One region of the Roseibium sp. HPY-6 genome, then DNA from elsewhere that is predicted to be linked to it. Evidence: riboswitches for the same ligand, from Rfam matches in the RefSeq annotation. Region 1 holds a riboswitch; the other holds the start of a gene.
The links. Region 1 has a riboswitch for thiamine pyrophosphate ahead of thiM (hydroxyethylthiazole kinase). Riboswitches for the same ligand answer to the same signal wherever they lie in the genome.
Positions count from the first base shown of each region.

Region 2: linked by a shared signal. The riboswitch ahead of ABVF61_RS10265 (ABC transporter permease) and the one ahead of thiM (hydroxyethylthiazole kinase) in region 1 are both predicted to bind thiamine pyrophosphate.

Region 1 covers NZ_JBEWCD010000001.1:786,377-797,847, reverse strand. Annotated here, with positions in the region: gene sbmA (peptide antibiotic transporter SbmA) at 1-575, shown strand, start outside; gene ABVF61_RS03800 (hypothetical protein) at 905-1,318, opposite strand; gene ABVF61_RS03795 (Lrp/AsnC ligand binding domain-containing protein) at 1,353-1,589, opposite strand; TPP riboswitch at 1,722-1,832, shown strand; gene thiM (hydroxyethylthiazole kinase) at 1,900-2,673, shown strand; gene thiD (bifunctional hydroxymethylpyrimidine kinase/phosphomethylpyrimidine kinase) at 2,715-3,521, shown strand; gene ABVF61_RS03780 (TRAP transporter substrate-binding protein) at 3,523-4,635, shown strand; gene ABVF61_RS03775 (OmpP1/FadL family transporter) at 5,129-6,460, shown strand; gene ABVF61_RS03770 (SDR family oxidoreductase) at 6,521-7,300, opposite strand; gene ABVF61_RS03765 (UDP-2,3-diacylglucosamine diphosphatase) at 7,468-8,271, shown strand; gene ABVF61_RS03760 (glycosyltransferase family 4 protein) at 8,268-9,317, shown strand; gene ABVF61_RS03755 (threonine ammonia-lyase) at 9,455-10,480, shown strand; gene ABVF61_RS03750 (hypothetical protein) at 10,589-10,999, shown strand; gene ABVF61_RS03745 (protein phosphatase CheZ) at 11,048-11,471, opposite strand, start outside.
Region 2 covers NZ_JBEWCD010000001.1:2,214,581-2,226,051, reverse strand. Annotated here, with positions in the region: gene ABVF61_RS10295 (phosphoserine transaminase) at 1-284, shown strand, start outside; gene serA (phosphoglycerate dehydrogenase) at 359-1,945, shown strand; gene ABVF61_RS10285 (DMT family transporter) at 2,022-2,918, opposite strand; gene ABVF61_RS10280 (MFS transporter) at 3,090-4,361, shown strand; gene ABVF61_RS10275 (adenylosuccinate synthase) at 4,558-5,850, shown strand; gene ABVF61_RS10270 (hypothetical protein) at 6,105-7,934, shown strand; TPP riboswitch at 8,014-8,120, shown strand; gene ABVF61_RS10265 (ABC transporter permease) at 8,344-9,099, shown strand; gene ABVF61_RS10260 (ABC transporter substrate-binding protein) at 9,122-10,063, shown strand; gene rpoH (RNA polymerase sigma factor RpoH) at 10,182-11,072, opposite strand; gene ABVF61_RS10250 (RluA family pseudouridine synthase) at 11,252-11,471, opposite strand, start outside.

The DNA of each region.
Region 1 (11,471 bases):
TGTTGGCCCTGTCCGTTCACGTCACTGAGTTGCCGATCGTTGGAGAAATACCGGCGCCGCTGGTTACGGCGGCGATTTTCTGGTCGATCATGGGAACGGTGGTTCTGGCGGCGGTCGGTATCAAACTGCCCGGGCTCGAATTCCATAACCAGCGCGTTGAGGCAGCCTATCGTAAAGAGCTTGTCTATGGTGAGGATCACGAGCACCGTGCGGAGCCCGCTAAAGTGACCGAGCTGTTCGGGTTCGTCAGAAAGAACTATTTCAGGCTCTATTTCAACTACATGTATTTCAATCTGTTCAGGGGCTTCTACCTTCAGGCTGATAACGTTTTCGCCTATTTCATCCTGATCCCGACCTATGTGGCGAAAAAGGTGACCTGGGGTATCGTCCAGCAGATCCTGACGGCGTTCTCACAGGTATCGAATTCGTTCCAGTTCCTGGTCAACTCGTGGCCGACAATCGTTGAACTGCTTTCCATCTACAAGCGTCTGAAAGGGTTTGAACAGGCGATTGCCGAGCGCGAAGCCATGATGCTGCGCGGGGAACTGGAGCCGGAACCGGCAGCCGGCGAGTAAAGGTTCGCGAAACAGGATTGCAAAAGGCCAACTGCCTCAGTTGCCGGCCCGCCAGTCCCGGACCGGAATGACGGCATGCGCTGTTCCTTGGGATCTCGTTGATACTCGATTCAGCGCTGGCGGTCTGTTGCGGGCACAGGCTCGCACTCGACCGGACCAAGGCGCGGGGAGCCTCGACACCGACACATTCACGAGATCATGCGGCTTTTGTCCACGCAAGGCTGTCGGCCTCGTTGGAAAAGACCGGTTGGGCGAGGATAGCGAGCTTTATGGCGCCGTCCCGGTTTCAGCGTTGCGAGACCGGGGTGACGCGGTTTTGAGCCAAGGGACTACTGAGGCTTGTACTGGAACGTTTCGACCGGGCTTTTTGAACCGTCTGGATAGATCAGCTGAACACTGATGGATTGGGTCGAGCCGGCGGGGAGTTCAATATAAGGCTTGTCCTTCAGCACTGCGTTGGGATTGTCGGGATCGCATTCGGCCAATTCCCACATCTGGTCCAATGGTCCGCCATTCAATCCGTAAAAAACGTAGTCGATCCCGCATTTCCAGGCTTCCAAATGCGTGAAATAAATGAGCTGCTGTCCTTGCCAGTCGCGAAACGATACCCAGCTGGCCTTGGTCATATCGAGGATCTGCTTGATCTGTTCGGGCGGCATTGCCTGCGCGTGCGCGCGTTCAATGTCGGACAGGGGCAATATGCTCAGGCTTGCGGCCAAAGTGGCCAAGATCAGAGAGCGCATCAGTCGTCTCCAGTATTGTAATATGTCAGGGGCTCTAAAATGCCTTGAAGGTAATAATCGTCTTGGTGTCCTGTATGCCGCCGATCGGGTGGACCTTTTCGTTCACGAAATGACCTATGTCAGCACCGTCGTCGACGTAGAACTTCACGAGGAGGTCGTAGTCTCCGCTGGTGGAATAGACTTCGGAGGCGATTTCCGCATCGGCGATGGCGTTGGCGACCTGATAGGTCTTGCCGAGCTGGCACTTGATCATCACGAAAAACGGAACCATGCGTCACTCCGGAATTTTTTTGCATAAGAACAGACAAGGACATCGCCTATCTCATCGCCGCAGTCAATTGCTGAAAAGCGGCACAGGCCTGCTCGGGACTTGCATTCAACACGCTGGCTTGCTAGCAGTGCTGGCATCTCATGGGGGTGCCCGACGACGATTGATCGGGCTGAGAGGCACACGGCCAACTCCTTGAACCTGATCCGGTTGATACCGGCGGAGGGAGTTGAGATGAAAACGTTGAGGCGTTCGGCTTCGCGCCTTCCTTTCATCCCTCCGAAAACAATAATTCCGTTGCCGGAGGAGATGCATGAGCCTGTCTGTTGCCGCGTCCACACAACAGCTTACTGCCGAAACAGTGTTCGAGCTGCTTCAACGCGTGCGCGAACGTGCTCCGCGCGTGCACGCAATAACCAACGCTGTTGCCCAGACATTTACAGCCAACGTGCTGCTTGCGATCGGAGCCGTTCCCTCCATGACGATCTCAGTGGAAGAGGTTGCCGGCTTCGCATCGAGTGCGGACGCGTTGCTAATCAATCTGGGTACGCTGGACACAGCACGGCGTGATGCCATTCCTATAGCGATCGAAGCTGCCAAGGGGGCCGGGCGGCCCGTCAGCATCGACCCTGTGTTTGCCGATCGGTCCACCGTGCGTTGTGCCTACGCCAAGACACTCATGGCGTCCTGCCCGGATCTTGTACGTTTGAACGAGCGGGAACTGGACGCGCTGTTTCCGCAGCGGGCTGACGTTGAGGCGATGATCGCCTCAGGAACGGTGTTGGCCGTTACAGGTGCAGAGGACAAGATAGAGAGTGTGAATGAGGATTTCCGACTTTTGAATGGTCATCCTCTAATGGCGCGCGTGACCGCAACGGGCTGCGCCGGTGGTGCAGTGCTTGCAGCGTTCGCAAGTGTGGAACGCGACATCGCTCTGGCGGCGGCATCCGGCCTTTCGGTCTTCAACATTGCCGGTGAGATTGCCGGTGAGCGCGCGGCCGGCCCGGGAAGTCTCGTGCCGGAGCTGCTGGACGCGCTCTACACGATGACAATCCGCGATATCGAAATCCGATTGAAAACCGTCTGAACGACTTTGTTCAAACCTTTTTGCAAGACCAGGAGAACCTTATGACCGCCATCGCGGTGACCATAGCAGGGTCAGATTCCGGAGGAGGGGCCGGTATACAAGCCGATCTCAAGACATTTTCGGCCAATGGGGTCTATGGTGCCAGCGTGTTGGCGGCATTGACAGCACAGAACACGCGCGGTGTAACCGCTATTCACGATGTGCCGCCGGACTTTGTGCGTGCGCAGATCGACGCCGTCTATTCCGACCTAAAGGTCAATGCAACGAAGATCGGTATGCTCGCAAGTTCACCAATCATAGGAGCCGTGGCAGAGAGGCTAAAGGCCAACTCGACCGGCCCGGTCGTGCTTGATCCGGTGATGGTTGCCGCTTCGGGTGACCCCTTGCTCGCTGAAAGCGCCGTTGAAAGCCTTATCGGCGTGCTCCTGCCTCTGGCGGATGTGGTCACGCCCAATCTTCATGAAGCCGCCCGCATGCTGAAAAGCGAAGTCGCAACTAGCGAAAGCGAGATGCAGTCGCAGGCTGAACAGCTTTTGCGCCTGGGCGCACGATCGGTTTTGCTGAAGGGTGGTCACGGCGAGGGTGCGGACAGTTCGGACCTCTTTCTTGATGCCACCGGCGGTGCGACCTGGCTTCGCGACCGACGCATTGCAACAGAAAACACGCATGGAACAGGTTGCACGCTGTCCTCCGCCATCGCGGCAGGTCTCGCTAGGGGGGAGGACCTTGCGCTCGCGATTTCGCAGGCGAAGCAATATGTGCACGGGGCGATTGCAGCCGCAGATGAGATCGAGATCGGGTCGGGCCACGGCCCAGTCCATCATTTCTACAAAGTCTGGAGCCGTTGATATGTCAGAAATTCGCGCAAAGCGTGATAACGACCTGAGCCGGAGAGCATTACTGGGTGGTTCCGCCGTTGCTGGCGGAGCTGCGCTCGCCGCGCCCGCACTGGCCCAGGACAAGGCCACGATCGAATGGAAGATGGTGACGTCCTGGCCGAAGAACCTGCCTGGACCTGGTGTGACCGCGCAAAGAATTGTCGACCAGGTAGCCAGAATGTCCGGCGGCCTTTTCCGTATCCGTCTCTATGCGGCTGGTGAACTGGTACCGGCTCTCGGCGTTTTCGACGCCGTTTCTGCCGGCACCGCGCAAATGGCCCACACGGCGTCGTTCTTCTGGCAGGGCAAGATACCTGCATCGGTATTCTTCACTGCTATTCCGTTCGGGCTCTTGCCGCATGAGCACATTACCTGGATTGAACGAGGTGGCGGGCAGGCGCTCTGGGACGAACTCTATGCGCCCTTCGGTGTGAAACCGGTCATGGCCGGAAACACCGGGGTCCAGATGGGTGGATGGTTCAAGAAAGACATCAACAGTCTGGATGATCTCAGCGGATTGAAGATCCGGATGCCAGGGCTTGGCGGCGAGGTGATGCGCAGGCTCGGTGCAACACCCGTCGGGCTGCCGCCGGCGGAGCTGTTTCAAGCGCTGCAGTCCGGTGTGCTCGATGCGACCGAGTTCCTCGGTCCCTGGTCCGATCGCGCGATGGGCTTTCACAAGGTCGCCAAGAACTACTATTCGCCCGGGTTTCATGAGCCCAATGGCACCGGCGAAGCGCTCTTCAACCAGGTCGCATTGGAAGGGCTTCCGGAAGAGTTGCGTGCCATCGTTCTGGAGGCCTGCCGCGCGGAAAACGGAAGAGCGCTTGCAGAAAGCGACTGGGAAAACGCAGGCAGTCTGAAACTGCTTCAGGAAGAAGACGGTGTGACCGTCAAAGCTTATCCCGAGGATGTGCTGGAAGTTCTGCGGACAACGGCAGCAAATGTTCTTTCCGAGTTCTCGGACAAGGATGCGATCGGCAAGCGTATCTATGAAAGTCATCTCGCTGCACGGGCGCGTCTTGCCCCGTGGAGCGATGTTGCCATGCGCCGTTTCCTGTCCGCGCGCGACACTAACGCCTGAGCTTTTTGTTGGCGCACCGGGCTTGCAGAGCGCGGTGCGCCGGTTGTTTTTCTGCTTCGAATCTGCAGGAAAACGCTTCTGAAACGGCGCAATTTTACTGAATTTCAGCACATTTTCACGGAACGGACCGGCGTGCCCCCTCGCATGAGCGTATTTTCCATGCACATGCCGTATCGGAATGTGTGGCAATGCAGCAACGATCGCCGACAATATTACGTTAAAGGAAACCGGACGAGTTTATGCCTATTTTTTGTGCATTTTTGCGGCGATGTGTCGGTACCGTGACAAAGCTCCTGAGAACAAGACCTTTTTGTCGCGTTTTGAGTCTTTGCCTTACCTTTAATGTCTGATTGGTGCGTTATATTGCATTGCAGCATGATGAATTTGCGGTTGCCGTCCCTTATTTCTTCGCTTGCAACAGATCCCCGTCTTGGAAAATCCTATCAATCGAAATCAAAATTCCTCCGTCGGGAGGGGGATGGGAGAAAACACCATGATGTGGGCAAATAAAAAGACGTTTCTGTTCGCTTCCACTGCGCTGGCACTTTCGATGGTCGCCGGCGCTGCACATGCTGGCGGCTTTGCGCTGAGGGAGCAAAGTGCATATTACCAGGGGACATCGTTCGCCGGTAACGGAACAAGCGGGGAGACAATCTCGTCGATGTTCTGGAACCCGGCAACAATCACGGCTGCTGGAAAGGGATTGACCTTTGAGTCGCACAGTTCCTTCATCGCGCCTCAGTCAGACCTCAATGGCGTATTTACCCCGCAGGGCACTGTAAATACGCTTACAGGCGGGTTCGGTAGGAGCACCGCTCCCAGTGGCGACATTGCGTCGAACGCCTGGATACCTTCTACCTATACGAGCTATGGGTTGACCGATAAATGGTACTTCGGTCTTGCAATAAACACCCCCTATGGTTTGGCAACAAAGCCGGAGCAAAGCTGGGCAGGGCAGTATTACTCGCGGTCTTCCGAAGTGTTTTCCGTCAATGTCAATCCAACCGTTGCCTACAAGGTCAATGATATGGTCTCGGTGGCGGCGGGGTTGCAGGTTGAGTATCTGCAAATCCGGCTGAAATCGGCTTATCCCCTTGCGGCGTCGCTCACCTCTTCGGTGCCTTCAACTGAAGTCAAGGGTGGAAGCCTCGGCTTCGGTGCAACGGCCGGCATCACTATCAAGCCCATGGAGGGTACGGAAATTGGTGTCGGTTTCCGGTCCGCCGTTTTCCATAGCCTCGATGGTCACTTCATCAATCCGGCGTCTGTACCGGCTGTCGGCGTGAGTTCCAGCCGCACGGGCATTGAAGCGAACGTGATCCTTCCTGAGATGGTAACGATCTCTGCGAAACAGAGGATCACCGACAAATTCAGGGTGCTCGGTACTGTTGAATGGACAAACTGGAGCAGGCTTGGCACGGTGCATCTGTCGTCGACCGACGGAACAACAACAAATCCGACCGGATTACCGGATCTGGCCTTCAATTATGAAGATGGGTGGTTTTTTGCTGTCGGCGGTGAGTACGACTTCAACGACCAGGTGACGCTCCGTGCCGGTGTCGCCTATGAGCTTTCACCGATCGATGAAGATATCCGCTCAACACGGCTCCCAGACAATGACCGGTTGTGGCTTTCTGCCGGCGCGACCTGGAAACCCAGCGAACATCTTGCGTTCGATGTCGGGTACTCACACCTGATCCCCGCAGACACGCAGATAAACATCGGCCCGGGCCATCAGGACTACAACGCGAATATCGGTACCTACACCGCCGATGTTGAAAGCCAGGTGAACATCATCTCAGCATCGTTGCGCTACAAGTTCTAACAGCTTGACAAAGCAACATGAAAAGGCCGGGGCATTGTCCCGGCCTTTTGCGTCCTGGACTTAGAATGCCGCCGGATAGAGCCCGCCATCCATTAGAAGGTTCTGGCCCGTGATGTAGCCGGCGTGCCGGGAACACAGGAAGGCGCAGGCCTGACCGAATTCCTCGGCATTTCCAAAGCGTCTGGCGGGAATCTCCGCAGCCTGTTGCGCCCTGATTTCCTCCAGACTTGTCCCCGACTGTTGCGCGGCCCGTTCAAAGCCACCCCTCAGCCGGTCCGTATCCATCTTGCCGGGCAGAAGGTTGTTGATGGTGACGCCGGACGGCGCAAGCTGCCTGCAGACACCGGCGAGAAAGGCCGTCAGGCCTGCGCGGGCACCGCTCGAAAGGTCCAGACCTTCGATCGGCATCTTCACCGAGAGCGACGTTATGTTGACGATCCGGCCGAAGCCGCGCTGCTGCATGGCGGGAGCAACCGCCTTGATCAGTTCGATCGGCGTGACAAAATTCTGGATTGCGCCTTCCAGAAGTGCGTTGCGGTCAAGTTCCGTATAATCCCGCCTCGGTGGGCCGCCATTGTTATTGATGAGAATATCCGGGTCTGGGCAGGCTGCCAAAAGCGCGTTCTGGCCTTCTTCCGTCGACACATCCGCCGCGACGCTCAGAACAGAAACACCATACCGGTCCTGCATGGCAGAACGGGTTTCTGCCAGTACCGCCTCGTTGCGGCCGTTGAGCACAATGTCGCAGCCCGCTTCTGCCAGAGCTTCGGCGCAGCCGCGTCCCAGTCCTCGGCTGGATGCGCAAACGATTGCCTTTTTCCCTTTTAGGCCCAAATCCATAGAGTGTCTCCTCGTATGCCGCGCGGGAAAGGTGAAGGTGCGCTGGCGGGTTGTTGTATGGGGGAGTGGTTGAAATCGAACGCTCCCTGTGAAGTCACCATAGTTGTCATAATAATGAAACTTGAATCGCGTCTATAGCGCACCTAATGGGAATATGGAGAAATGCCATGTCCACCGCAGAGGCATCGCGTCACTACCGGACCTTGTTTATCTCAGATGTTCACCTGGGCACACGAGGGTGCCAGGCGGAACTGCTGCTGGACTTTTTAAAGGACAACGATGCCGAGACCATCTACCTGGTCGGTGACATTGTCGATGGTTGGCGGTTGAAGCGGTCCTGGTACTGGCCGCAGCTTCACAATGACGTTGTACAGAAAATTCTCCGAAAAGGGCGTAAAGGTGCGCGGATCTTTTACATTCCTGGCAACCATGACGAATTTCTGCGGAACTTTCTCGGCACGCATTTCGGCGGTGTGGAAGTGGCCGACAGCATCGTACATGAAGCCGCGAACGGAAAACGCTATCTTGTCATACACGGCGATCAGTTCGACGTCGTGATGCGTCACGCCAAATGGCTCGCATTCTTCGGTGACAAAGCCTATGTGACAGCCCTTGGAATAAACACCTGGGTCAATTTCTTTCGCCGCCGTCTTGGCTTGACCTACTGGTCACTGTCGGCCTGGGCCAAGCTCAAGGTCAAGAATGCCGTGAGTTTCATTGGCAGGTTCGAAGAAGCACTGTCGGATGAGGCGCGCCGGCAAAGCGTGGACGGTGTGATCTGCGGTCACATCCATCACGCGGCCAATCGGGACATGAACGGTATCCACTACATCAATACGGGCGACTGGGTGGAAAGCTGTACAGCCGTCGCAGAACATCATGACGGTACGTTTGAGGTGATCCGATGGGCGGACCAGACTCAAACCGAAAACGTGCCGGCGAAATCCAAGGAAGATCCGGTTGCCGCATGAGTTCCATCCTGATCGTGACGGATGCCTGGCGTCCGCAAATCAATGGTGTTGTCAGGTCGATTGAACGAACGGCCGAAGAACTGGTTGCGACCGGTGCACGCTTGGAGTTTCTCACACCCCAGGCTTTCCGGACGCTACCTTGCCCGACCTATCCTGAAATCCGCCTTTCGTTGACGCATCGGGGTATCGTTCGCCGCATGATGCGGGAATTCGATTGCGAGCACCTGCATATTGCCACGGAAGGTCCTTTGGGATTTCTTGCGGCAAGCGTTGCGAAGAAAGCCGGGCAGCCATTTACGACGAGCTATCACACGCGATTTCCCGAATATCTTTCAGCGCGTCTTCCCGTGCCGCTTTCCTGGTCCTACAGCTGGCTCCGCAGTTTCCACAATTCCGGTTGCGGTTGCATGGTGGCAACGCGCTCGCTTGAAAACGACCTGCGCGCACGCGGTTTTAAGAACCTTATGCGCTGGTCTCGCGGCGTCGACGAAGACCTGTTCAGGCCTTATGAGGGATCTGTGCTGCCCGACGACCTGCCTAGGCCGGTTTTTCTCTATGTCGGCCGCGTCGCCGTTGAAAAAAACATCAAGGCGTTTCTGGATCTCAAGTTGCCTGGCTCCAAAGTGGTTGTGGGTGGAGGTCCTCAGCTGGAGGCGTTGCGGCGCGAATATCCAGACACACTCTTTACCGGCGCAAAGGTTGGTGAGGATCTTGCACGGCATTATTCCGCTGGGGATGTTTTCGTCTTCCCGTCGCTCACCGATACCTTTGGCAACGTTATGCTGGAGGCGATGGCCTGCGGCGTTCCTGTGGCCGCCTTTCCGGTCATGGGGCCAGTCGATGTGATCGGGGATACCGGTGCGGGCGTTCTATCTGAAAATCTGCAGGAAGCTGCTGTGGCCGCGCTGGATATTCCCCGGGACCATTGCCGGAAAATCGCGATGAATTACACATGGGCTGCCAGCGCGCAGCAATTCCTGGAGAATTGTGTCGAAGCGCGGGACATTCACAACGGACTTGCGAATGAGGCAAAGGCTGCCGAGTGAGCGGGTATTCCACTTGCGACCAGTGCGCCAGCTTTCAGCCTGAGTGCGTGTAAAAACCGTCATCAGCATGTTGAGTCGATCGCAATTCCTGATAAGTCATCACGAACGCTGAATTTCTTGCTTCAGGGTGCAAGCTGATGACTGAGACTGTTGTTCAACCGAGCGAAAGTGCCAAGCCGGACTACGCGGGAAAGGCCGTTACCTATTCCGATGTGGCACAGGCAGCAGACCGCATAGACGGGTATGCAGTGAGAACCCCGTTAATGCGGCATCCGGCGCTGGACGAGCGGGCAGGGGCGACTGTTCTCATCAAACCTGAAAACCTGCAGCGCAGCGGGTCGTTCAAATTCCGCGGCGCTTTCAATTGCCTAAACCTCATTCCTGAAGAAGCGCGCTCTAAAGGCGTTGTGGCCTGCTCTTCCGGGAACCATGCACAGGGAGTTGCTGCCAGTGCGCGCATTCTCGGTGTCGAGGCGACCATCGTCATGCCGGCAGATGCACCCAGGATCAAATTGGAGCGCACGCGAGCGTTCGGGGCAAATGTGGTGACGTATGATCGGGAAAATGAAGACCGCGACCGGATCGCTGCGAACCTTTGTGCGGAAACGGGTGCAACCTTTGTTCATCCGTTCAATGATCCAGCCGTGATCGCGGGACAAGGGACGGTCGGTCTGGAGCTGGCCATGCAAGCAGCCGAGCTGGGATTGCAGCTTGACGATGTTCTGGCCTGCACCGGCGGAGGAGGGCTCTCCAGCGGCATCGCACTTGCTCTCGCCTTTAAGACACCCTCCACTCGTTTCCACACGGTGGAGCCGGAGCACTTCGACGACTACAAGCGATCATTGGAAGCTGGCGCTTTATTGTCAAACGAGCGCAAGTCCGGATCGATCTGCGATGCACTGCTTTCCGAAACACCGGGTGAAATAGGGTTTTCGATCCTGCGCCAGCTTGCCGGCGAAGGAGTTACCATAACCGACGAGGAAGCCCTCGATGCAGTCGCCTTCGCGTTTCGCGAATTGAAGCTGGTTGTGGAACCGGGCGGCGCGGCGGCACTGGCGGCGGTTCTGACCGGCAAACTGCCTTTGAAAGGCAAGACAGTCAGTCTCGTTCTCACCGGCGGCAACATCGATCCAGACATGCTGATGCGGGCTTTGTCGCGTTAGTGCGCGCGAGACCCATTCGTTTAACCAAGAGCTCAATCTAAATTTGTTTGAGAAAACCGCATCCTATATCTATTGCCTGGTTTTGGATCACCGCTGTTTAGGAATGAAATGCGGATTGCGTTAGCCATCTCTTCTATCGCGCTCGTGCCCTATTCTTACTGCGTTTTTCAACTTTACGCGTTGATAGCCTGCTGGAATCGATGCGAGAATTTGTTTGAAAGACCGCTTTCTCTGGTCGTTATTGCAGCGTTCATTCTACTCCCCTGGTTGGCAAACACTGTTGCGGTATGGGGTCTGATTACGCGCATGCAAGTTAAGAGGTGGGCGCTGTTCGTCATCATGCTGGGCGGACTGTACAGCCTCCACTGCGGGTGGTTTTATTGGCAATTCGGTGGAGGCATGAGTGGCGGTGCAAAGACGCTGCTCTGGACGCTAGCCTTTTGTGCAATCGGAATTGCCATGATCGCTCCTTTCCCGACTGCTTTTTTCGCAAACAACAAAAAACTGCGCCGGACTTAAGTCCGAGCGCAGTCTCAATTTACAGTTGGAATAAACCGTTGTTCAGGCTCAGTTGAAGAGTGCCTGACGTTCCGCTTCCGAAAGTTGCTCGAGCGGATCGTCGCCGGTCGCTTCGGTTTCCGCGTTTTCAGAAGTTTCATCTGCCAATTCCCAGGCGATGTCCGCTTCCTCTTCGCTTTCCATGTCAGTCACGTCTGCCGCCTGCTCCTCTTCAGCGGCGTTGACCTCATTGTCGAAGAGCATTTCAATCGCAGCTTCGTCAAGCGTTGCGTCCGGATCCTGGCCCAGCACATCCGCGTCGTCTTCGACAGTCTCCGGTTCTGCGGTCTCCGCGGGAGCTGCGGCAAACATATCGTCGATCGCTGCAGCGTCCATCGGCTCATCGCCGCCGGCAGCCATGATCGCATCGACATCTTCTTCGCTAGCAGTTTCTGATGCGGCAGGTGCGGCATCGGTTTCGGAAACGGCTTCG
Region 2 (11,471 bases), 1.4 Mb from region 1:
CTGTCGACCCGCAGACCCGTTCCAACACCTCCGTCTGTCTGAAAGTCACAGACCCTGATGTTCTGGCACTTGACGACAAGGCACAGGCTGCATTCGCCAAAGCTGTCGCGGCGCGCCTCGATCAGGAAGGTGTCGCCTTTGATATCGGTGCTTACAGGGACGCTCCTTCGGGGCTGCGTATCTGGGCTGGCGCAACGGTCGAAACATCCGACCTCGGCGCGTTGACCGCCTGGCTGGACTGGGCCTACGCCACCGAAAAAGCGAACCTCGCTCAGGCCGCCTGAGCAGTTTCTCCTCCCGTGACAATTTCCCGGGCGGCGTACGCCTGGACCTCATTTGCTTTCAAGGAGAAGCTGACATGGCTCCCAAGGTACTCATTTCCGATAAGCTGTCGCCCGCCGCCGTCCAGATCTTCAAGGATCGCGGCATCGATGCGGATTTTCTGCCCGAAGTCGGCAAGGACAAGGACAAACTGCTGGAAATCATCGGCCAGTATGATGGCCTCGCAATCCGTTCCGCGACGAAGGTCACGGAAAAGATCATTGCAGCAGCGGACAATCTGAAAGTCGTCGGCAGGGCCGGCATAGGCGTCGACAATGTGGATATTCCGAAGGCGACGGCGCGTGGCATCATTGTCATGAACACGCCTTTCGGCAACGCAATCACAACTGCAGAACATGCCATCTCGATGATGATGGCCGTTGCGCGCCAGATTCCTGCTGCCGATGCCTCCACACAATCCGGCAAATGGGAAAAGTCCCGTTTCATGGGCCGGGAACTGACCGGCAAGACACTGGGCCTGGTGGGGTGCGGCAATATCGGTTCCATCGTTGCGGACCGGGCAATCGGCCTGAAGATGCGGGTTCTTGCCTATGATCCTTTTCTGACACCAGAACGCGCGCTCAGTCTTGGCGTTGAAAAAGTTGAGTTGGACGATCTTTTTTGCCGCTCGGATTTCATCACGCTCCATACACCGCTCACCGACAAGACCCGCAATATCATCAATGCCGGTTCAATCGCGAAGATGAGAACCGGTGCCTATCTGATCAACTGCGCCAGGGGCGGACTGGCTGATGAGGCCGCCGTTCGTGCCGCGCTTGATTCAGGAAAACTCGCCGGTGCCGCATTTGACGTATTTGTCGAGGAGCCCGCAAAGGACAACGTTCTGTTCGGTGCTCCGAATTTCGTCTCCACGCCGCATCTGGGTGCGTCGACCTCCGAAGCACAGGAGAACGTTGCGCTGCAAGTGGCGGAGCAAATGTGTGACTATCTGCTTGACGGCGCGGTCCGCAACGCACTCAACATGCCGTCGATCACCGCTGAGGAAGCACCCAAGCTCGCGCCTTTCGTGCGTCTTGCCGAACAGCTCGGTTCCTTTGCCGGTCAGCTGACCGAAACCGGCATCGAGGGCGTCAAGATCGAATACGCCGGTGCCGTCGGCGAAATGAATGTTCAGGCCCTGACGGCCGCTGCAATCACCGGTCTTTTGACGCCGCTGCTGCAGACGGTCAACATGGTTTCAGCGCCGATCCTGGCAAAGGATCGGGGCATCAAGGTTGAAGAAATCCGACGGGACAAACAGGGCGCTTACGAGACCTACATTCGCCTGACAGTCATCACCGAGCGGCAGGAGCGTTCTGTAGCCGGGACCGTCTTTGCCGACGGAAAACCGCGCATCATCCAGGTGAAGGGCATCAACATGGAAGCCGAGCTTGGAGAACACATGCTTTACATCACCAACGAGGATAAACCCGGTTTCATCGGGCATCTGGGAATGGAACTCGGTGACAGAGGGGTGAACATCGCAACGTTTAACCTCGGCCGTCTGGCTCCGGGAGCAGATGCAATCTGTCTCGTCGAAGTCGATGGTGAAGTCGGGGCAGACACAATGCAGCGCCTTGAAGCTGTATCGCATGTCAAACAGGTGAAGGCACTGAAGTTTTAGCGCCGGACGCATCCCGCTTGGTCACGTCACTCAGACCAGTTGGACGGGTTGAGAAACACCAACCCGTTCAGCTGGCCTAGATCGCACGGGCGCCCTTGCGCCGTAAAACCCTTCCGTCCAGCACCACCAGACCCACAAGAAGAACCCCAAATCCGGCGAGCTGCAGCGCGCTGAGATTCTCACCCAGAATCAGCGAGCCGAACAGAAGCGCGCTTGCCGGCACGATCAGCGTTACCAGGGACGCGTTGGTCGCGCCTGCTTCTCCCAAGAGCTGGAAGTAGATCAGATAGGCAAGCGCCGTGGCGACGATCCCGAGTGCAGCAACATTAATCCAGGCCGTCATACTCGTTTCGGAAAACGACCATGTGGTTCCCGTGTAGATCGCGATCGGCAGCATAATCAGGCTTGAGCCCAAAAGCTGACCTGTCGCGGCAACCTGGGGCTGAACGGCTTTGAAACGTTTGGCATAGGTCGCGGCACAGGCGTAAGCCACGGCGGCACCGAGGCAACTCAACTGTGCCCACAAAGGATCGCTGGCGAGCCCGGACAGAGAACTCGACAACATGATCGCCACGCCGGCCACACCCAACAGAACGCCGGCGATCTTGTTGGCGCTCAACGCCTCCTGTTTTGCCAGCAATCCGGCAACGATCACGGTGAATACAGGCGTCGTCGCATTCAGGATGGAGGCCAGTCCGGCGCCGATTTCGGTCTGGCCGAGAAACAGCAGCGAAAAGGGAATTGCATTGTTCAAGAGGCCCATAATGAGGAATGGAATTGCTAGAGATAGTTCAAGCCTATGGAGCAGTTTCTGGTGCCAGAGCACGATGAAAAGCGCGGCGCAGGCACTTGATACCCGTAAAAAGACCAGCACAAAGGGCGGTATCTCTGCGACGGCAACCTTGGCGAACAGGAAGGATCCGCCCCAGATTGCGCCCAATACAATCAACATGATCCAGTTTCGAAGAGGCATGGCCTTGTCCAGCGTTTAGAACGACTGAAACACCGGTTATCACGCTCCATCCTGGCTAAACACCCGAAAAACGAGCAGCAACAGGATTAGTCCCTTGCGCTTGATCTTCAGTTCGGCAAACTGGGAAGACAATCTTTGCTTGCCCTTGCGGATCCAGGACCCGCGTTTCCCATGACACAGACAGAACAGTCATCTGAAAGCCCCGCTCAAACCGGGCGACTTTTCCCACTTCTGGTCGCGGCCGCCTGCCTATTGGGGGCGAATGGCCTTTCCATGACGATGATTGCGGTGCGTGCACGGGTGGAGGGACTACCCGACACGAGCATCGGCCTGCTCGGTTCACTCTATTTCGCCGGTCTGATTTCAGGCGTTCTGCTAGCGCCTTACCTGATTGCGCGGGCAGGTCACATTCGCGTCTTTGCAGCGCTCGCCTCCATTAGTGCGATTGCCGTTCTGTCGATCTCGTTCGCCCCGGCGGGCTGGCCCTGGATGCTGGCCAGGTTCGTCAGCGGAGCCGCGTTTTGCGGCACGGCCATGGTGCTTGAAAGCTGGCTGAATTCCATTGCCTCCAACACGTCTCGCGGCCGCATTCTCTCGATCTATCGCATTGTGGATCTCGGCGCCGTCATGGGCGGGCAGTTTATGTTGCCGGTCTTCGGTGCGTCGGGCTCCGATATTCTTATGGTGCTTGCGGTGCTCTTCTGTTTCGCGGTTGTTCCGATTTCACTCGCGCGGGGCGGCAACCCGCCCGCACCTCCAGCACGTCTCGTCAATCCGCTGATGCTCTGGCACGTGTCGCCGGTAGCGATTGTCGGGATATTCACGATTGGGCTCACAAACGGCGCGTTCCGGATGATCGGACCGATCTATGCAGAAAGCATCGGACTGGGTCTGGAGACAGTCGCGGCATTCATTGCGATCTGGGTCTTTGCGGGCGCAATCTTTCAGTATCCCGCCGGCTGGCTATCGGACCGGCTCGACCGGAGGATTATTCTGATCGCGTTCACGGTGGGAGCGGGCGCTGCCTGCCTTTTCATTGCGCGCTCCATGACGCAGACAGACCTTTTTCTGGGAGTCTTTTTCTTTGGCGGTTTTGCGCTGCCGCTCTATTCGCTCTCCGCGGCCCACGGCAACGATCACGCACAACCCGGACAGTTTATCGACGTTGCTGCCGGGATCATGCTTGCATTTGGCACCGGCGCGATGATCGGACCATTTGTAGCGTCTCTGTTGATGGAAACCTTCGGTCCTGCATCATTCTTCGTTTATACCGCGACGCTGCACCTGATGCTGGTCTTTTTCATTATCGTCCGGATGTTCCGCCGTGAAGCCGTCCCTGTCGAAAATCGCCGCCGGTTCGTCTGGTTGCTACGGACATCGCCGATGATTTACAAGCTGGCGCGCGGGGAAAAATCCGACGAGAACACACCTGCGCCCAAATAAGGTCAAAGACGGGCCTATAAGCGGTGCTTAAATATACACCGGCACGTCATAAACTGTTCGCGGAGACTCGCGTGCGCGGGGAAACCTGTCTATAGTCCGCGCCGTTTGCCCCGGTCGACTTGCCGGGGCTTGTCGTGTTTGCACACCGGATACATACCGGTGCTACAGAATCTGCTTTCAGGAGAGCAAAGATTAGATGGCGAATGTGGTTGTTGTCGGTTCGCAATGGGGTGACGAAGGCAAAGGCAAGATCGTCGACTGGTTGTCGGAACAGGCCGATGTCATCGTAAGGTTCCAGGGCGGTCACAACGCTGGACACACGCTCGTCATTGACGGTGTGAGTTACAAACTTTCTCTCTTGCCGTCCGGTGTTGCGCGCCCGGGCAAACTGTCGGTGATCGGCAACGGTGTTGTCCTCGACCCGCATGCATTGGCCGAGGAGGTGGAACGGCTTGGTGGACAAGGTGTCGTGGTGACACCGGAGACCCTGCGCGTTGCCGAAAACGCAACGCTTATTCTGTCTCTTCACCGCGAGCTGGATGCTTTGCGCGAAAACTCCAACAGCGGGACCCGGATCGGCACTACGAAGCGAGGCATTGGACCGGCCTACGAGGACAAGGTGGGTCGCCGTGCGATTCGTCTTATGGACTTGAAGAACCTGACCACGCTGCCCGCGAAAATCGATCGGCTCCTGACCCATCACAATGCGCTCCGCCGCGGGCTCGGGCAGGACGAGATTTCCGCCCAGGCGATCTATGACGAGCTTGCCAGCGTTGCGGACAAGGTTCTGCCCTATATGGACAAGGTCTGGTATCTGCTTGACGATTTGCGGCGTCAGGGAAAACGCATCCTGTTCGAGGGCGCGCAAGGCGCGTTGCTGGACATCGACCACGGCACCTATCCGTTCGTCACCTCTTCGAACACCGTTGCGGGCCAGGCAGCGACCGGTTGCGGACTGGGGCCGGGATCGGTCGATTTTGTTCTCGGTATTACAAAGGCTTATACGACCCGTGTCGGCGAAGGGCCGTTTCCGACGGAACAGGAAAACGAAGTCGGGGAATTTCTGGGAACACGCGGCCACGAATTCGGGACGGTGACCGGACGCCGCCGGCGGTGCGGCTGGTTTGATGCTGTTCTGGTTCGACAGACTGTCTGCACATCGGGCATCAACGGCATCGCACTGACCAAGCTTGATGTTCTTGACGGGATGGATGAAATCAAGATCTGCATCGGCTACGAGCTCGATGGCGAGCGGATCGACTACCTTCCGGCGTCGCAGGGGGCACAAGAGCGGGTCGTGCCGATATATGAGTCGCTGCCGGGCTGGAAAGAATCCACTGAAGGTGCTCGCACCTGGGGTGAGTTGCCGGCGCAGGCAATCAAATATGTGCGTCACGTTGAAGAACTCATCGGCGCACCGGTAGCGTTGTTGTCGACGAGCCCGGAACGTGATGACACAATTCTTGTGCAGAATCCTTTCCAGGATTGAGATCTGCAGCTGAAAAAGCTCAATATTACGGGGGAAGGGGCGGTTCGCGAATCACGATTCGCCATATGCGTGTTCTTGGACGCAACTTTGCAGTTCGTCCGATTGACTGTGGTAAACATAAGCTGTGCAGGGATTTCTGTTTGGGCAAGCATGAAGAATTGGCATCCTTCTTCAAAAACTTGCTATAAGCCTGATGTGATTACAAACCTCAGGCCTGCAGACAGATCCCATGCAATTGGCCGGTAGGCAGGAAGATGGCTGATTACTATTCAATCTTGAAGAAAACGATCGCGTCTTTGCCCGAAAGCAATGGTGCTGCCCGTCGAAGTGTTTACAGCCGGGCGCGCAACGCGATCGTCAATCAGCTCAAAGCTTATGAACCTCCGCTTTCTCCGTCGGAGATCACTGCGGAGCAACTCCGCCTTGAAGAAGCTATTCGGAAGGTCGAAGCCGAGGCCGCACGCGAAAGCCTCGGACTGACACCTGCTGCTGTTGCTGCGGCACCGGCAGTTGAGCCGCCATCACCAGCTCCGCAACCGGATGAGACACCTGTTGCTGAGGATCCGGTCGCTGCCGTACCAGTCGTTGCAGACCCGATTCCGGATCATTCCGTTGCGCCAGAAAGCAGCGATTTGCCGCCAGCGGACAAGGTGATACCGGAACCGGCGGCTGAGGCCGTCAGCGAGTATCCGGAAGACATTCCCTCACCGTTGCAGGACACGCTGACGGAGGCGGAAGCACTCGGAACTGCGGCAAATCAGGCCGTCCAACAGGCCAAAGAAGCAGTCGTACCTGTCTCTGGTACGGAGCCGGTGACGGCAGAGCCACAACGCCAGGAACCGGTTTTCGATCAGACCGCACCTTCCGACGATGGATTGTTCGAAGACGAAAAAAAGACGGATGCGACTGAGGAGATAGTTGGCCCCGATCAGGACATCGCCACGGGTGCTCCGGCGAAAGTGCGGGCGAAACGCGAGCGTCCGTCGGCTTCTGACGCTTTGCGCAGCTCTTCTTCTTCGAGTCGGGTTGTTCCGATCGCGCTTGCGCTCATACTCGTCCTCGCTCTTCTTGGAGCAGGAGCTTACTATTTCCTGCCCTTGGGCGATCTTGTCTCCGTAAATCGTCAGGACACCGAGCCAGGAACCACACAAGCCGAAAATACAGCCCCATCCAACGCTCCAGTTACTGCACCCGACACCGGCCAGGTTACAGATGAGGATCCCGGTTCAAAGAATACCGATAGGCTTCTGGACGGGGGAGAAAACGAAGTCATCGCACCGGATGCGCGAACCGTTACCACGACGACAATCAATCCTGAAACAAATGAGCCTGTAACAGCGCCTGCTCAACCGCCGATTACGTCCGATACTCAGGCCGTTCCGACGCTCATTCAGCCTCAGGCCTCACAATCCGGTGTCACCGCGCCTACGGGTGCGGAAACCACCGAACCGGCCGCGGTGCCGCAAGACAACCTGGCTGCAATCGAGCCAGAAACAGCTGCTCCGGAAGACCCGCCGGCGGGACTGACAGGAGCCGACGGAGCCGCACAGCGTTCAATCCTTTACGAAGAAGGCGAAGATGCAGGAGGGGCGGGCACCGCTTCCCAGGGAGCCGTTGTCTGGGGTGTTGCCGAAGAAACCAATCTGGATGGACGGCAACAATCCATTTTGACAGCGTCGATCGATATTCCCGAGCGGGACGTCAAGGTTGATATCCGCATCAAGCCGAATGACGACACGTCTCTGCCTGCCAGCCATCTCGTCGAAATCAAATACGATTTCCCGGACAGTTTTGCTGCAGGCGACGTCGTCAATGTTCCCGGCCTGGTCATGAAACCGACGGAAGAGGCACGGGGCGACGCCCTGATCGGTGCGTCGGTGAAAGTACAGCCAGGGTTTTTCTGGATTGCCCTTTCAAGCCTGCCGAACGAGCAGCAGCGCAATCTTGCCCTCTTGCGCGAGCGGGGCTGGATCGACATTCCAATGCTCTATGAGAATGGCAAACGCGGTATTCTCACGTTGGAAAAAGGCGCAGTCGGCGCTGACGCTGTTGAAAAGGCGGTTTCTGCTTGGCAAGCCGGCTAAATTCAGGCCTGTGTCGTGTTTGACCAAAAAAGTTGTCGTCGTACAACTTGCCTTTTCTGATCAACCAAGGCATCTTCCGCCTTGGTCCGAGGGGTGTTCCGAATTTCGGAACTGAGATGGCGATCAGCCGAACCCTTAGAACCTGATCCGGGTCATGCCGGCGAAGGGACGGAATCCTTAGCCTATTCCCGGATCTCCATTGTCATTTTCGGCAAGATCAACCGTTGAACGTTGATTGCGCCAAAGGTGCCGGCGCATAAGTGTGTTCGTTAACCTGCACGCGATGCTCCGGTCCCGGGACGGGAGATCCTATGCGTTCTGGTCTGCAGCGGCGGCTGTCTGTTTGTCTACAACGACAAGCTGCCTTGAAAATGGGTCAAATTGTGCCGAATGCAGCCGGGAGGCGTGCATGAAAGCGCTTGTATCCGTTACGTCCAAGTTCCTTTTTTCAGCATTTGTCGTCTTTGGTATATGGGGCCTTCTGGTCGCGGTTTTTCAACCGCCATCCTTCATGTTGCCGGGTCCTTTGGAAGTCCTGAAGACCTTCCCTGAAAACGCACCGTTTTTGCTGCATCATGCCGGGATAACTGCCTCAGAAACGATTATCGGCTTTGTACTTGGCGTCTTGTGCGGCTCGATGCTAGCCGTTGCGGTCTGGCTGTTCCCGCTTGCCGGACGCGTCGTGATGCCGACAATTCTGGTGACGCAGGCACTGCCTGTCTTTGCCATCGCACCTGTTCTGGTTCTGTGGCTCGGCTTTGGAATGTCTTCCAAAATCGTCATGGCAATTCTGGTCATCTTTTTCACCGTTACGTCGACCGTTTATGACGGGTTGCGACGCCTCGATCCCGGCCTGTCCGATCTTGCAAGGCTCTATCGGGTCTCGCGCTTTCAGGAGCTTGTTGTCTTTCGTCTTCCCGCTGCGCTGCCTGCGTTCGCTTCCGGGATCCGCGTCGCTGCTGTTTTTGCGCCGATCGGAGCCGTTGTGGGCGAGTGGGCCGGTGCTAAGGGAGGGCTCGCATTCATCATGTTGCAGGCCAATGCCCGCGGCAATGCCGATGTCCTGTTTGCTGCTGTGATCCTGCTGGCGCTGATGGTTCTGGCCATGCGCTACGCCGTCGAACATCTCACCCGAATTCTTGTTCCCTGGCAGGTCGAAGACTGACCGCCGAACTCTGGAGGATTGAATGAAGAAGACCTTGCTGTCCCTGTCCATGGCGGCTGCACTGCTCGCCGGGACACCGGCACATGCCGCGGAGAAACTTACTGTCCTGCTGGATTGGTTCACAAACCCCGACCATGCTCCGGTAATAACCGCTCAAACCAAAGGGTTCTTTGAAGCGGAAGGCCTGGAAGTGGAACTGATCGAGCCGGCTGATCCTGCGATGCCGCCAAAGCTGGTTGCCGCCGGTCAGGGTGACATTGCGATTTCCTATCAACCGACACTTCATGCGCATATCGAAGAGGGGCTGCCCGTTTCCTGGATCGGAACACTCGTCGAAACCCCGCTGAACTCCCTGATCGTTCTGAAAGACGGGCCGATCAAAGACCTGAAGGACCTTAAAGGCAAGACAATCGGCTTTTCCGTTTCCGGTTTTGAAGATGCGATGCTGGGCCAGATGCTGCGGTCTGTCGACCTTTCGATTGATGACGTGGAACTGATCAACGTCAATTTCGCCTTGTCGCCAGCACTCATGTCGGGCCAGGTGGATGCGGTTATCGGAGCCTACCGTAACTTCGAACTCACGCAGATCGAGATTGAAGGCAAGGAAGGGACTGCATTTTTCCCTGAAGAAAACGGTGTGCCGATTTTCGATGAACTGATCTACGTGGTGAACAAGGACCAGACCGGCGATCCGCGGTTCGCCAAATTTCTGGCAGCCGTCGAGGCGGCAACGATCTACCTGACCAATCACCCGGACGAAGCCTGGATTGCATTTATCGAGGCATATCCGCACCTGAATGACGAGCTCAACAAACGGGCCTGGGCGGACACGTTGCCTCGTTTTGCAAAGCGCCCGGGTGCTCTGGACGAAGGACGTTATCAGCGGTTTGCAGAGTTCATGGCAGAAGCGGGACTGATCAGCAAAGTTGTGCCTGTCGAGACCTATGCGGTCGAGATTCGCTGAACGCTCGGTTTGGATCCGCAAGGGTGCTCAGCGCCTTGAGCCCATCGTTGCGCCGCTAAATCAAAAACGCCGGAGAAGTCTCCGGCGTTTTTTGTTTCAAGCTTTCGCGTCACTGTTCTCAGGCAACCGGTTGCTGGTGCTCCTGGGCACGCGCATTGTTGCGCACGGCCTTTTGAACCTTTTCAAAGGCGCGCACTTCGATCTGACGGACGCGCTCGCGGCTCACACCGAATTCACCGGACAGATCTTCCAGTGTCATCGGGTCCTCCGCCAACCGGCGTGCTTCGAAGATACGGCGCTCGCGGTCGTTCAGGACACCCATGGCGTCGCTCAACAGCTTGCGGCGCATGTCCAGCTCTTCCTGGTTGGCCAGAAGCGTTTCCTGGCTGTCGCTTTCATCGACGAGCCAGTCCTGCCATTCACCTGCATCGGCTTCAGCACGCACAGGTGCGTTCAGGCTGGCATCGCCGCCGAGACGACGGTTCATGGATATCACTTCCTCCTCGGAAACGCCGAGACGCGTTGCGATTTCCTTGACCTGATCAGGCTTCAGATCGCCCTCGTCCAACGCCTGGATCTTGCCTTTCAGGCGGCGCAGGTTGAAGAACAGACGTTTCTGGTTCGCCGTCGTTCCCATTTTCACGAGGGACCAGGAGCGCAGGATGTATTCCTGAATAGCCGCCTTGATCCACCACATGGCGTAAGTGGCAAGCCGGAAGCCCTTGTCGGGCTCGAAGCGTTTCACGGCCTGCATGAGGCCGACATTTCCTTCCGATACGACTTCGCCGATCGGCAGGCCGTAGCCGCGATAACCCATCGCGATTTTCGCGACGAGACGAAGGTGAGAATTTACGAGGCGTTCGGCAGCTTCAGGGTCTTCATGCTCCTTGTAGCGCTTGGCGAGCATGTACTCTTCCTGCGGCTGCAGCATGGGAAACTTACGAATCTCGTCCAGGTATCGGCTAAGACCGCCTTCCCCGGCTGTGAGAGTAGGTACGTTTTGGGCCATAGCATGCACCCCCTTTCGTAATGTTCACATCCCCTCATTCTCCCGTTGCTCCGAAAATTTACGCAAGCAAGCCGTTTCAGAGAAGAGGCGGACGCGGAATCGTGTCCGTTAAGGCACACAAGAGATTCTAATATAGGTTGGAAATAGCCGATTGCATGACAAGAAATCGGAAAACCATCCTAAAAATTTTGTAATGCAGACAAAAGATTTGCGAAATCAGACGGATATGGGCTTTCAAAGCGCAAAGTTTTGCCATTTACGGGGTGCTCGAAAGCGAGCAATCCGGCGTGAAGTGCCTGTCGCTCGAAGCCGCTGACGACGCTTTTCAAAGGTTCCTCAAGGCGATTTATCTTGGTTTTGAAGCCGGACCCGTAGTCTCCGTCACCGATCAGCGGATGC